DNA from 3 places in the Tardiphaga sp. P4_G1 genome. Region 1 is predicted to be linked to each of the others. Evidence: predicted binding sites of a transcription regulator. Region 1 holds the regulator's gene; each other region holds the start of a gene.
The links. Region 1 encodes LexA, which represses DNA repair genes until DNA is damaged. Its sites were predicted from a motif close to TGTTCNNNNTGTGTTCNG; they were not measured.
Positions count from the first base shown of each region.

Region 2: radA (DNA repair protein RadA) is a predicted target of LexA. The motif match lies at 2,711-2,728, and genes of this name have one in related genera.
Region 3: AC1DUY_RS08370 (YifB family Mg chelatase-like AAA ATPase) is a predicted target of LexA. The motif match lies at 1,511-1,528, and genes of this name have one in related genera.

Region 1 covers NZ_JBFUJU010000001.1:681,889-685,986, reverse strand. The annotation lists gene AC1DUY_RS03375 (ComEC/Rec2 family competence protein) at 1-995, shown strand, start outside; gene lexA (transcriptional repressor LexA) at 1,014-1,736, opposite strand; gene AC1DUY_RS03365 (N-acetyltransferase family protein) at 2,039-2,608, opposite strand; gene AC1DUY_RS03360 (Orn/Lys/Arg family decarboxylase) at 2,630-4,098, opposite strand, start outside.
Region 2 covers NZ_JBFUJU010000001.1:2,831-6,928, reverse strand. The annotation lists gene AC1DUY_RS00040 (bifunctional diguanylate cyclase/phosphodiesterase) at 1-1,293, shown strand, start outside; gene AC1DUY_RS00035 (hypothetical protein) at 1,384-1,737, opposite strand; gene AC1DUY_RS00030 (hypothetical protein) at 2,014-2,280, opposite strand; gene AC1DUY_RS00025 (hypothetical protein) at 2,478-2,645, opposite strand; gene radA (DNA repair protein RadA) at 2,754-4,098, shown strand, end outside.
Region 3 covers NZ_JBFUJU010000003.1:155,307-159,404, forward strand. The annotation lists gene AC1DUY_RS08360 (MBL fold metallo-hydrolase) at 1-287, shown strand, start outside; gene AC1DUY_RS08365 (diguanylate cyclase domain-containing protein) at 360-1,394, opposite strand; gene AC1DUY_RS08370 (YifB family Mg chelatase-like AAA ATPase) at 1,577-3,115, shown strand; gene AC1DUY_RS08375 (hypothetical protein) at 3,222-3,692, shown strand; gene AC1DUY_RS08380 (PAS domain-containing hybrid sensor histidine kinase/response regulator) at 3,868-4,098, shown strand, end outside.

The DNA.
Region 1 (4,098 bases):
CCGATCATTCCGCGACGGCGCGCGTGGCACTATGGGGCGGACGCGAGATCGCGATGCTCGTACTGGCTTCGCTGGTCGCGGGCCTTGCCACCACGCCCTATGCCGCATTTCATTTCCATCGCGTCACGCCTTATGGCGTCGTCGCCAATCTCCTGGCGATGCCGGTGGTCTCGGCGTTGGTGATGCCGGCCGGCATTCTCGGTTTGGTGGCCATGCCGTTCGGCTTTGACGGTGTGTTCTGGCGGCTGATGGATGTCGGCATCCAGTGGATGATTGTCGTCACGCAATGGGTGGCAGCCTTGCCCGGCGCCATCGGCCGGATGCCGGCCTTTGGCACCGGGCCGCTGATATCAGCCAGTATCGGCATCATCGTGCTGGGATTGCTGCGCACGCCGTTGCGCTTCGCGGGGGCTGCCGTGCTTGCAATCTCGATTGTGTGGGCATTGCTGGTGAAGCAGCCCGATGTGCTGATCTCGGGTGACGGTCACAGCGTCGCGGTGCGGGGCAGGGACGGGCATCTCCACGTGATGCGCAGCGCCAAGGATACATTTTTGTTGAAAGAGTGGCTCGCCGGCGATGCCGATGCGCGTCTGCCGACCGATGCCTCCGTCAGCCACGGTGTGTCCTGCGACCGCGACGGGTGCATCGCGGCGCTGGCCGATGGCGCTTTGGTGGCGCTGGTTCTACAGCCGGATGCTTTCACAGATGATTGCGAGAAAGCGGCGCTGATCGTCACGACGAAACAACCGCCGAGGGATTGCCGTGCGCTGGTGATCGATCAGGACCGCCTGCAACGAAACGGTGCGGTAAGCCTGCAGCGAACCGCCAACGGCCTTGCGATCGATGCCGTGCGACCGCGTGGCCTGGACCGTCCGTGGTCACCAGCCATTCCCGATCAGCCTCTGTCCGATAGGTTGGAGACCAGTCGTCCGCCGCAAAACCGGCCGGTGGATGCGACGCCGGTGGAAACCGATCTTCAACCCGAAGATCAGTAATCCGCCGAGGCGCAAATCTCAGTAGCGGCGATACAGCCCGATCAGCTTGCCCTGAATGCGCACCCGGTTGGGTGGCAGGATACGGACCTCGTAGGCGTCATTCGCAGGCTCCAGCGCGATCGACGCGCCGCGGCGGCGGAAGCGCTTCAGCGTGGCTTCCTCGTCGTCGATCAGGGCCACCACGATGTCGCCAGTGTCGGCGCTTTCGTTGCGCTGGATCAGCACGGTGTCGCCATCGAGAATGCCGGCGTCCTGCATGGAATCGCCGCGCACTTCGAGCGCGTAATGTTCGCCGGAGCCGAGCATGTCGGCGGGCATGCTGATGGTGTGGCTGCGGGTCTGCAGTGCCTCGATCGGCGTACCTGCCGCGATCCGGCCCATCACCGGGATGGCAACTGTGCGGCCATTGTCATCATCGCCGCTGTTGCTAGCGATGCTGGCGGCGGAACGCACCTTGCCAAGCGTGCCTTCGATGACGCTGGGCGTGAAGCCGCGGCGGCCGGTACCGCCGGTGACCGGCGCGCCGAGCTCTGGCAGCTTGATGACTTCGATGGCACGGGCGCGGTTGGGCAGACGGCGTATGAAGCCGCGTTCTTCCAGTGCGGTGATCAGACGATGGATGCCGGATTTGGAGCGCAGGTCGAGCGCATCCTTCATCTCGTCGAAGGAGGGCGGGACGCCAGCTTCCTTCAGCCGTTGATCGATGAATCGCAGGAGTTCGTATTGTTTGCGCGTGAGCATCTGAAGCCATCCTCAGTTGACGGTGTCGGCCGCCGCGTGCGTTTCAAAGGGCCTTCGAACAGTGAGCCTCAATCCAGAGACGATCGTTCGAAGATCGGTTGCGCGAGTTCGGGCACTCTCAAACTACTCAAAGCCACAGAATCTCGAAACAAATCATGAACGAACACTATATGTTCCATATGTGTTCTGCAATGCTTAATTTGCCGTCAACAGAACGCACGTTGAGCGAGGTTTGAGGAGGCTGTTCCTCACCAGTCGTCGACCCTCTACGGACATGGAAAATGCTTCCGCGGTCGCTTGGGCTACGCGGACGTCATGCGCCCAATGGGCGGCGGCGGAGTTGTGGAGCCGGTCGCCAGCGAGCGCTGAACCATGATCGTGTCGGCCCAGCGGCCCGAGCGATAGGCGACGCCGGGCAGCAAGCCGACGCGCGCAAAGCCAAAGCTCTCATGCAAGCCGAGCGAGGCCGTGTTGTCGGCATCGATGTAGCCGATGATCTGCCGAAAGCCGGCCGCCGCGCAGACGTCGATCAACTCGCGCATCAGCAGCCGGCCGATGCCTCGGCCGACATGCCCGTGGTGGATATAGATCGAATGCTTGACCGTGTAGCGATAGGCCGGTCGCTTCCGAAACAGCACCACATAGGCGTAGCCGATGACCTCGCCGCCTTGCGTGGCGACGAGGTGCGGGAACCGTTTGCTGCGCAGGTTCTTGCGCCGGTCTCTGAGATCGTCGGGCTGCGGCGTGTCGGCGTCGCTGACGCCTTCCTCAACGCCTTGCCGGATGTGCCGGCGATAGATCGCCAGCATGGCATCGACGTCGGTGTCGCGTGACGGTCGGATGACGACCGGCTGTTCGAGTTCCGTTGGCAAATCAGGCTCCTTACGTGCTCCCTATTCGGAGACCACGTAAGTGTAAAGTCGGATCCGGCCATTGGCGTCGACCTTGCGGTAGATGCCCTGGATTTCGACGTCGAAGCCCGGGAAGGTGTTGAAGCAGGTCTCGAACATCCTGAGATAATCGATCATCGGCTTTGACCGTTCAGTGAGCCGTTCTCCGGGGACGATCGTGGCGATGCCGGGCGGGTAGACCACGAACGGCGTCGTCGCGACGCGCCCGAAGATCTCATCGATGGGGAGGTAATCGACGTCGTTGCGCACCAGACAGCGCGCAGCATCATGGGGCGACATGGCGATCTCCGGCAGATGGTCAGCGGAGAATTGCCTGGTCTGAAGTTCGCTCACATTGGCCTCGCGGAAGAACCGGTGCATGTCGCCGCACAGATCCCGCAGGCGTATGCCCGCATAACGCGCCGGCCTGCGCCGCGCGAATTCCGGGATGACGTCTTCAAGCAGAGCGTTGTCGTCATGAAACTTCTTGAAAGCGACGAGGCCCGATATCAGCGTGCCGGCCTTGCTGGCTTCCACGCCGGGCGTCAGCAGGAAGAGCAGCGAGTTGAGATCGTTTTTCTCCGGCACGATGCGGTTTTCGCGCAGGAACTGCGCCACCACCGGAGCAGGGATGCCGTGTTCCGCATAGCCGCCGGTGGTGCGGTCGAAGCCGGGTGTCAGCACTGTCAGCTTGTTGGGATCGGTCATGGTGAAACCGGCTTCCATGCCGGGGAAGCCATGCCAAGCGGCGTCAGGCGCGAGCTGCCAATAAGCCGGATTGGTGGCCAGCTGGTCAGTGCCGATGCTTTCCCAGGGCACATTGTGAACAGCGCCTTCGCTGGCTGCGTCGGGAATCGCGACGCGCTCGGGCACGAAGGGTTCGAAGAACCAGCGACGCTCGGCGCGGGTTTCCTTCTCCTCGAATTCGCGGCGGACGGCGCGCATCTTCTTGCGCAGTTCGATGCCGAGCCGGATCGTATCGTCCCACAACACTTCGCCGGAGCGGCCCTTCATCATCTGCGCGCCGACATCCAATGATGCGAACAGCGGATAGAACGGCGAGGTCGAGGCGTGCTGCATGAAGCTTTCGTTGAAGCGCCGATGCTCGACGCGGCGCTTCTGGCCGCGGATGTGGCGATCCTTCATGTGGATCTGCGACGCCTGCGAGAAGCTCGCGAGCTGCTTGTGGGTCGACTGCGTCGCGATGATGCCCGGCGAATCCGGGCCGAGCTCTTTGAGCCCCATGGCGAAGCGACCGGCATAGAGCGGGTGGAATTTCATGAAACCCGCCCAGGCTTCGTCGAACAGAATGTAATCGCAGAGATGGCCGATACGCGCGATGATCATCTCGGCGCTGTAGATGGTGCCGTCATAGGTGCACTGTTCGACCACGGCGACGCGGAACGGGCGCGGACGCTTCCAGGCCTCGGGATCCGTGACGAGCGGGTTGATACGGATGCGCTCGCGCAGCG
Region 2 (4,098 bases), 680 kb from region 1:
ACACTGTTTACCGAGAAACTTGAGGAGGCGAGCCAGCGTCTTAGCCGCCATGACGATGGCTTTGCCGTGGTCATGCTCGACCTCGATAGATTCAAGACCGTTAACGACACGCTGGGACATCCCGCTGGGGATCGTTTGCTTGTTGAGTTCGCACAACGACTGAAATCGTCGACTCGCGAAACCGATGTGGTGGCCCGCCTTGGCGGTGACGAGTTTGCGATCATCCAGGACGGCGGCCCCAATCCGCAGGAGGGTGCAATCGTGCTTGCCCTCAGGATCATCGATGCCATTGCTCAGCCATTTGATCTCAACGGCCACCAGGCCAGCATCGGGATCAGCATTGGAATTGCCCTCGCTCCGGAACAGGGCGTCGATCCCGAGGACCTGTTGAGAAAAGCAGATCTCGCGCTCTACGACGCCAAGACGGGCGGGCGAAACGATTTCCGCCTGTTCCAGTCCGAAATGATTGAGGCTGCCCACTCGCAGAAGATATTGGCAAACGAACTGCGGGACGCGATCGCGCGAAATGAATTCGAAGTGCACTATCAGCCGGTGGTTGACGCCAAGACACGGCAGATCCGCGGCGCCGAGGCGCTGGTCCGCTGGCGGCATCCGTCGAAAGGGCTCGTCGCTCCCGATCAATTTATTCCACTCGCGGAAGCGACGGGGCTGATCCTTCCTCTTGGCGAGTGGATCCTGCACCAGGCTTGCACGGATGCAGCGTCGTGGCCGGCTCACCTCAAGATCATGGTCAATATCTCTGCGGTTCAAGTCAGTAAGGGAAAGCTGCTCGACGTCATGCTGGATACTCTGATGGAGACTGGTCTTTCGCCTGAACGGCTGGAGTTGGAAATTACGGAGACGGCTCTTCTTGAGAACGCGACGGCGCATCTGGGGACGATACGGCAGCTGAAGAATCTCGGCATCTCCATAGCGCTCGATGATTTTGGCACTGGTTATTCAACGGCGAGTTATTTGACCAATTTCCCGTTCGACAGGATCAAGATCGACAAATCCTTCGCACAAGGCGCTCCCAATCGCCGCGATTGCGCAGCGGTAGTGTCCTCGGTGCTTGCGCTGGCCCGTGGTCTTGGCATCGCTACGACGGCCGAGGGTGTCGAGACCGAAGAGCAATTTGAATATCTGCAGGCTGCAGGCGTGGACCTCGTCCAGGGCTTTCTGTTCGGTCGGCCCGTCCCGCTCTCCGAATTCGACCTCGATGCCGCAGTTTCATTTGGAAATGGTGCTGCTGACGGCGAGTTGTGCGGAGAGGTCATCACCGCAGGGAGATGACCGCCGCCGCCACCGGTGGCCTCCCCCAAACGCAAATCGGCCACCCTGAGGCGGCCGATCGCAGTCCTGAAAATCTGAGCTATCCGCGGCTTAGTAACCGTAGCTTGAGCCGAAGCTGAAGCCGCGATTGCAGGTCGAGCAGCCCTGCTGCACCGGTGCGTAATAGACCTGCGCCGGAGCGACCATCTGGACACGCTGCTGCGTGGCGTATTGCGCCGGAATGCGCTCGTAATCGACGCGCGCAGGCGCGACCATCACGGTCTTCGGCACCATCACCGTCTCGTACTGCGCTGGCGTGCGGCGCGCGACGGTGCGACCGGGAGCGACCATCACCGTCTCTTCGACCGTGCGATACTGCGGCGGCACCACCTGCTGCTGATAGCAGGTCTGGCACGGCGGCGGTGTGTAGCAGTTATAGCAACCTGCCGAGGCAACACCGGGCATCGCCATTCCGGCGACAGTGGCGAACATCGCAGCAGCAATCAATTTCTTCATGATGAGACCCCGTGGCGAGCTTGTTTGAAATGAGTTCGTATCGCTCTGATGGGCGACACTCAGCCAAGCACCACCACCGGTCAACGCGGTCCTGATATTTACCTTGATGAACGTGCTTAAGATTTGATGACGGCAACATATGAGGATGCCAAGGCAGACACAGCTGCACTGCGCCTGGATTCACCGCAGAGCCCGACGTGAGATCAATCGGCCTCAGCAGCCAACCTAATAACCGTCGCGGGGCAGCCCGAAGAGTTGCTCGAACACACTCGGTTGGCGAACCACCCATTGGCCCGGTTCGCCCGTTCTCAGATCCCGCACATAACGCGGCGGCGCTTCCACATAGTAAAGCGGCGGCGGCGCGCGAATGCCGGTATCCATCGTGATGGGATAGCGCGCGGTGCCGGCGCGATAGCGCGCATCACGGTAGTCAGAGGCAAGTACCGGCGTCGCCAGCGTCGCTGCACCCAGCACGATTATCAAAATACGCACGGCACACCTCACGCTGACGTCACTGCGGTGAGGCTATCGGGCGGAGGTTAATGAAGGATTCGTCGCATGGCAGTTCCACGCGAGCTCCTGCGCGGAACAAATTGGACTCGCGAAGCGCTGGACTGCGGCTCAGCTGGTTGGTCGAGCAGCCTCGATCGCTCACCACTGCTTGCATCTGGATTCTGCTCGCGGCGCATCTACCGAGCGTAAGCAATCGCCAAGCTGAAGAAGGACCACTGCAGAGGCTGCACCTCCAGCATCGCCGCGGCAAAGGCGATCCAGGCCGACATTGCCGACCAGTTCTCGCGCGTCGGAATTTTGGCAACCGAATAGACCTTGCCCATGTGCCGGTCGATGCGTCCCACCCGGCGAGGCTGGCAAACCCTTCGAGAAGAAACTTGCAAATGCCCCGTTCAACCGCGTAGACCAAGAGAACAAACCAAAAACACCTACAGACGCGATTCCTTCCGCCAATGGCCAAGAACCTCCTCTCCTTCGTCTGCCAGAATTGCGGTGCCGCCTATAACAAGTGGCAGGGCAAGTGCGACGCCTGCGGCGAGTGGAATTCGCTGGCCGAGGAGGACACCACCGGCGTCACCACGATTCCGGTCAGCGCGCGCTCCAAGCGCAAGGGGCGCACCTTCAATCTCGAAAGCCTGACCGGCCAGAGCAACGATGCGCCGCGCATTGCCTCGGGGATGGGCGAGCTCGACCGCGTCACGGGCGGCGGTTTCGTGCGCGGCTCGGTGCTCTTGATCGGCGGCGATCCCGGTATCGGTAAATCGACCTTGCTGACGCAGGCCACCAGCCTGATGGCGCGGGCCGGCCATCGCGTGGTTTACATCTCCGGCGAAGAAGCCGTGGCACAGGTGCGGCTGCGCGCGTCGCGGTTGGGCCTTGCAGACGCCTCGGTGCAGCTCGCGTCCGAGACCTCGGTCGAAGATATCATCGCCACGCTGTCCGAAGGCACGGTGCCGCGGCTGATCGTGATCGACTCGATCCAGACCATGTGGACCGACACCGTGGAATCCGCGCCGGGCACAGTGACTCAGGTCCGCGCCTCGGCGCAGGCGCTCATTCGCTTCGCCAAGAAATCCGGGGCCACTATCATCCTGGTCGGCCATGTCACCAAGGACGGCCAGATCGCCGGGCCCCGTGTGGTCGAGCATATGGTCGATGCCGTGATGTCCTTCGAGGGCGAAGGCTCGCAGCAGTTCCGCATCCTGCGCGCGGTGAAGAACCGCTTCGGCCCGACCGACGAGATCGGCGTATTCGAGATGACCGGGCTTGGCCTGCGCGAGGTCTCCAACCCGTCCGAGCTGTTCCTGTCCGATCGCGATCTCGGCTCGCCGGGCACCGCCGTCTTCGCCGGCATGGAGGGCACCCGCCCGGTGCTGGTGGAACTGCAGGCTCTGGTTGCGCCGACGACTTTGGGCACGCCGCGCCGCGCCGTGGTGGGTTGGGATTCCTCCCGGCTGTCCATGGTGCTGGCAGTGCTGGAGGCCCATTGCGGGGTCAAGCTGTCGGGCTACGACGTCTATTTCAATGTCGCCGGCGGATTGCGCATCAACGAGCCCGCCGCCGACATGGCCGCGGCCGCAGCGCTGGTGTCGTCGCTCTGCAATGCGCCGCTGCCCACCGACGCGGTCTATTTCGGCGAAATCTCGCTGTCCGGCGCGGTGCGCCCGGTGGCGCAGACCTCGGCGCGGCTGAAAGAGGCGGCAAAACTCGGCTTCGGCCGCGCAGTGCTGCCGGAATCGGCGCGCGGCGATCCCGGCGGCGATGCCGGACTGTCGCTGAATACCATCGGCGGCCTGA
Region 3 (4,098 bases), on a different contig from region 1:
CGTTCGGCCACCACATGTTCATGATCCAATCGGACGGAAAGTCCTTCGCGTTCCTCGGCGACCTCACCCATCATCAGGTGCTGTTGCTGGAGAAGCCGCGCATGGAGTTCGCCTATGACTCCGATCCGAAGATGGCGGCAGCGACGCGGGTGAAGATGCTGGACATGCTGGCAGCCAACAAGACCGCCGTGATGTCCTATCACTTTGCCTGGCCGGGCTATGGCCATGTGGTGAAATCAGGCGACGGCTTCCGCTATATCGCCGAGCCGATGGTGATGAATCTCTAGCGGAAATCCTGCGACTTTCCTGCGGCGATCTTGAGACAATGACCGCCGCAGGAATTCCGCAGCAATTCATCCTCACGCCGCGGATGAGGCGTCACTTCGGCGTCTCTCCGCGCCGCGTGCGTAGATTCGGAACGTGCCGCGTCCGGCATCCTTCGCCGCATAGAGCGCCGAATCCGCCATGGCTGCCAATTGCGACGACGTGCAGTTATCGGCCAGCGCGATGCCGACCGATGCACCGACGCGCAACTGTTGCCCACGATGATCGATGGGCAGGCCTAGCTGCGTGACAATGGCGCGCGCGGTCTCCGAGGCTTCCTCGAATTGCGCGTGAGGCCCCAGCAGAACCGCGAATTCGTCACCGCCGAGTCGTGCGACCAGTTCCGCACCGGCACAGATGTTGCGAATTCGATTTGCAACGACGGTCAGGCAGGCATCGCCCGCTGCGTGGCCGAAACAGTCATTGACCGGCTTGAATTCATCGAGATCGATCAACAGCAGCGCGCCGAACGGCTTCACCTTGATGGCCGACGCCGCATCGAACAGCGACAGCTTGGTTTGAAACTGGCTGCGATTGGCGAGGCCGGTCAGCGTATCGAATTCCGCGAGATAGCGGTTGCGATCCGCCAGAATTTTCTCTTCGGTGATGTCTTGCTTCATGCCGAAGATGCGGACGGCAACGCCATCGACCGACTCGACAGTGGCCGTGATCCTGATCCAGCGCCGGTTGCCCTTGAAGGTGATGATCTCCGCATCGAGACTGAAGCCCGTGCGATCCTCGATGGCCTTGCTGCGCCGCTTCGTCAGTTCCCTGACGGATTCTTCGGGATAACAGGCGAGCGCCTCCTCGCGAATCGGCGTCGAGCCACGCGGTAGATCGAAGATGTCATAGACAACATCGGTCCAGACCAGCGATTCATCGGAGAGGTCGCATTCCCAGACGCCGATTCGCGCTGCCGCCGAGGAGCGATCGAATATCTTCCGGCTATGCGCCAGCGAAGCAGCCTGTTGATCGATGATGGCCTGCTGAGCTTCGACCTGCGCCTTCAGCGCAGCGATCAGGTCGGCGTCATCCGGAGCGTCTGGCGGCATCGACAAGCGATCTGACATCTGCGGGCACCCAGTCTTCGTCTCGAAGCTCATAGGATGCTTTGCATGACGTGTTTAAGATTTTCTACGCCAATGGCCGACTTCAGCCAAAACCAGCATACTTTACCGCTACACTTCGTTCACTGATTGTTCTTGAAGAAGAAGCAACCTTAGGTTACGCTCTCATCTCGAATGAGGGCGGCATGGTTCAACGTGTTTCCACCGTAGCCTTTGAGGGGATCGAGGCCCGCGCGGTCGACGTGCAGGTTCAGGTCGTGCCCGGTCTGCCGAATTTTTTGATCGTCGGCCTGCCCGACAAGGCAGTATCCGAAGCGCGCGAACGGGTCCGTGCCGCGCTGGTCGCCTCGGGTCTGGCGCTGCCGGCACGGCGGATCATCGTCAATCTCGCGCCCGCTGACTTACCCAAGGAAGGCAGCCATTACGATCTGCCGATCGCGCTGGGATTGATGGCCGCGATCGGCGCGATTCCGCCGGATGCATTGACGGGCTTCACCGTGCTCGGCGAACTCGGTCTCGATGGCTCGCTCGCGCCAGTGGCTGGCGTACTGCCTGCAGCGATCGGCGCCAATGCGCGGGACGAGGGATTGATCTGCCCAGAAGCCTGCGGCGCGGAAGCCGCCTGGGCCAGTCCCGATATCCAGATCATCGCCGCGACGTCGCTGATCCAGATCGCCAATCACTTCAAGGGCACGCAGGTTCTGTCGCGGCCGCAGCCGAAGATACATGCGCGTGAGGAAACGCTGCTGGATCTGCGCGACATCAAGGGACAGGAAAGCGCCAAGCGCGCGCTGGAGATCGCTGCCGCGGGCGGCCATCACCTGCTGATGGCAGGGAGTCCAGGATCAGGCAAATCCATGCTGGCGGCACGGCTCCCGTCGATCCTGCCGCCACTATCGCCGGCGGAGCTCCTCGAAGTCTCGATGATTGCGTCGGTGGCCGGCGAGATCAAGGACGGCGCACTCACCTCACGCCGGCCGTTCCGCGCACCGCATCATTCCGCCAGCATGGCCGCACTCACAGGCGGCGGGTTGCGCGCACGGCCGGGCGAGATTTCGCTGGCGCATCAAGGCGTGCTGTTTCTCGATGAACTGCCGGAGTTCGATCCGCGCGTGCTGGATTCGCTGCGCGCACCGCTCGAGAATGGCGAGGTGGCGGTATCGCGCGCCAATCACCGCGTCACCTATCCCGCGCGATTCATGCTTGTCGCTGCGATGAATCCATGCCGTTGCGGTCACGCGTTCGAGCCGGGCTTCTCCTGCAAGCGCGGCCGCATCGATCGTTGCACCTCGGATTATCAGGCGCGCATCTCGGGCCCCTTGATGGACCGCATCGATCTGCGCATCGAAGTCCCGGCGGTGACCGCGGCGGATCTCATTCTGCCGCCACCGTCGGAAGGTTCCGCCGAAGTCGCGGCGCGTGTCGCCGCCGCGCGCAATCTGCAGACCATGCGCTATGCGGCGGCGGGATTGCCGGGCACACATACCAATGCCTCCGCGCCGGCCTCAGTGCTGGAAACGGTAGCGCAGCCGGATGCCCAGGGACTGACATTGTTGCGCGATGCCGCCGAAACGATGCGACTGACCGCGCGCGGCTATCACCGCGTGCTGCGCGTGGCGCGGACGCTGGCGGATCTCGACGGCGCCGAAAAAATCGGGCGGCTGCATCTGGCCGAAGCGTTGTCTTACCGCGCGCTGGCGGAGGACGTTCGCCGCGCGGCGTGAATTTCGGCAACGCCACTGATGTGGACGTCAACGCGATAGTAACGAGTTTTGTTTACGCTCTGCTCACCATAACCCCGCATTGCGGGGCCAGGGCGAGTACCGTGTCATGCTGCGTTTCAAGATTTTAGCCTCGACGATTCCCTTGGCGCTGGCAGCCTTTCTCGCCCGCGGCGATCTCGTGAGCGGAACGCATCCCTGCATCTCCACCGGTGAGACCACCGTCCAGATCGCCGCCATGCCCTGGCAGGCGCGATCGCATGTCAGCTTCACCAACGATCCCCTGCAGGCGACCGTCCGCGTGCAGATCGTCGACAGCGCCGAGACCGCCGATTTTGTCGTGCTCGATGATGTCGATGCAGCGGAACCCGATGCCTGTCCCGTCACCGCTGCGACGCGTTTCATCGGTATTGCCGAGACATCGGCAACGTCAGAGCCCATCATCTACCTGTCGGAGCAGGGTGACGCCGACTACCGCATCTTTGTGAAGTCACGCAGCTTCACGGCGCGTGATGCCGCTGCGCTGATCGTCAGTGCCCACAGCCGGAGCCCGGCGCAAATGGCAGCGGCCAACCTCTAAGAAGAGGATTAACGCTTCATCAACCATGTCTGTGCCGGCAAATTCAAAACTGCCACCGTGCAAGCACTTGGCAACAACATACCCGCATTGTTTCCGACATCTGCGATCGCCTGATCGCGGCCTGTATTCGCGTGCAATCGCGAGCCATGATGTGACCAAGCCGGAGTGCTGATCTGTGGCGAAAGGTGTCTTCCGGATCAAGGTCTACTTCCGCCGCTTCGCGCGCTGTTTTCCGTGGCTTGCTTTTGTCATCCGCTCCTTCGTGATGTTCTCGGCTGCCTTCGGTGGCGCCTATGGTTTCATCTCAGGTTCGACCTCGAAAGACTCAGGTTACGACCCGCACGCTTTTGCGATCGGCGCCAGCTTCCTGTTCGCGCTGGCCTGCGTCGCCTTGGCCACCATGAGC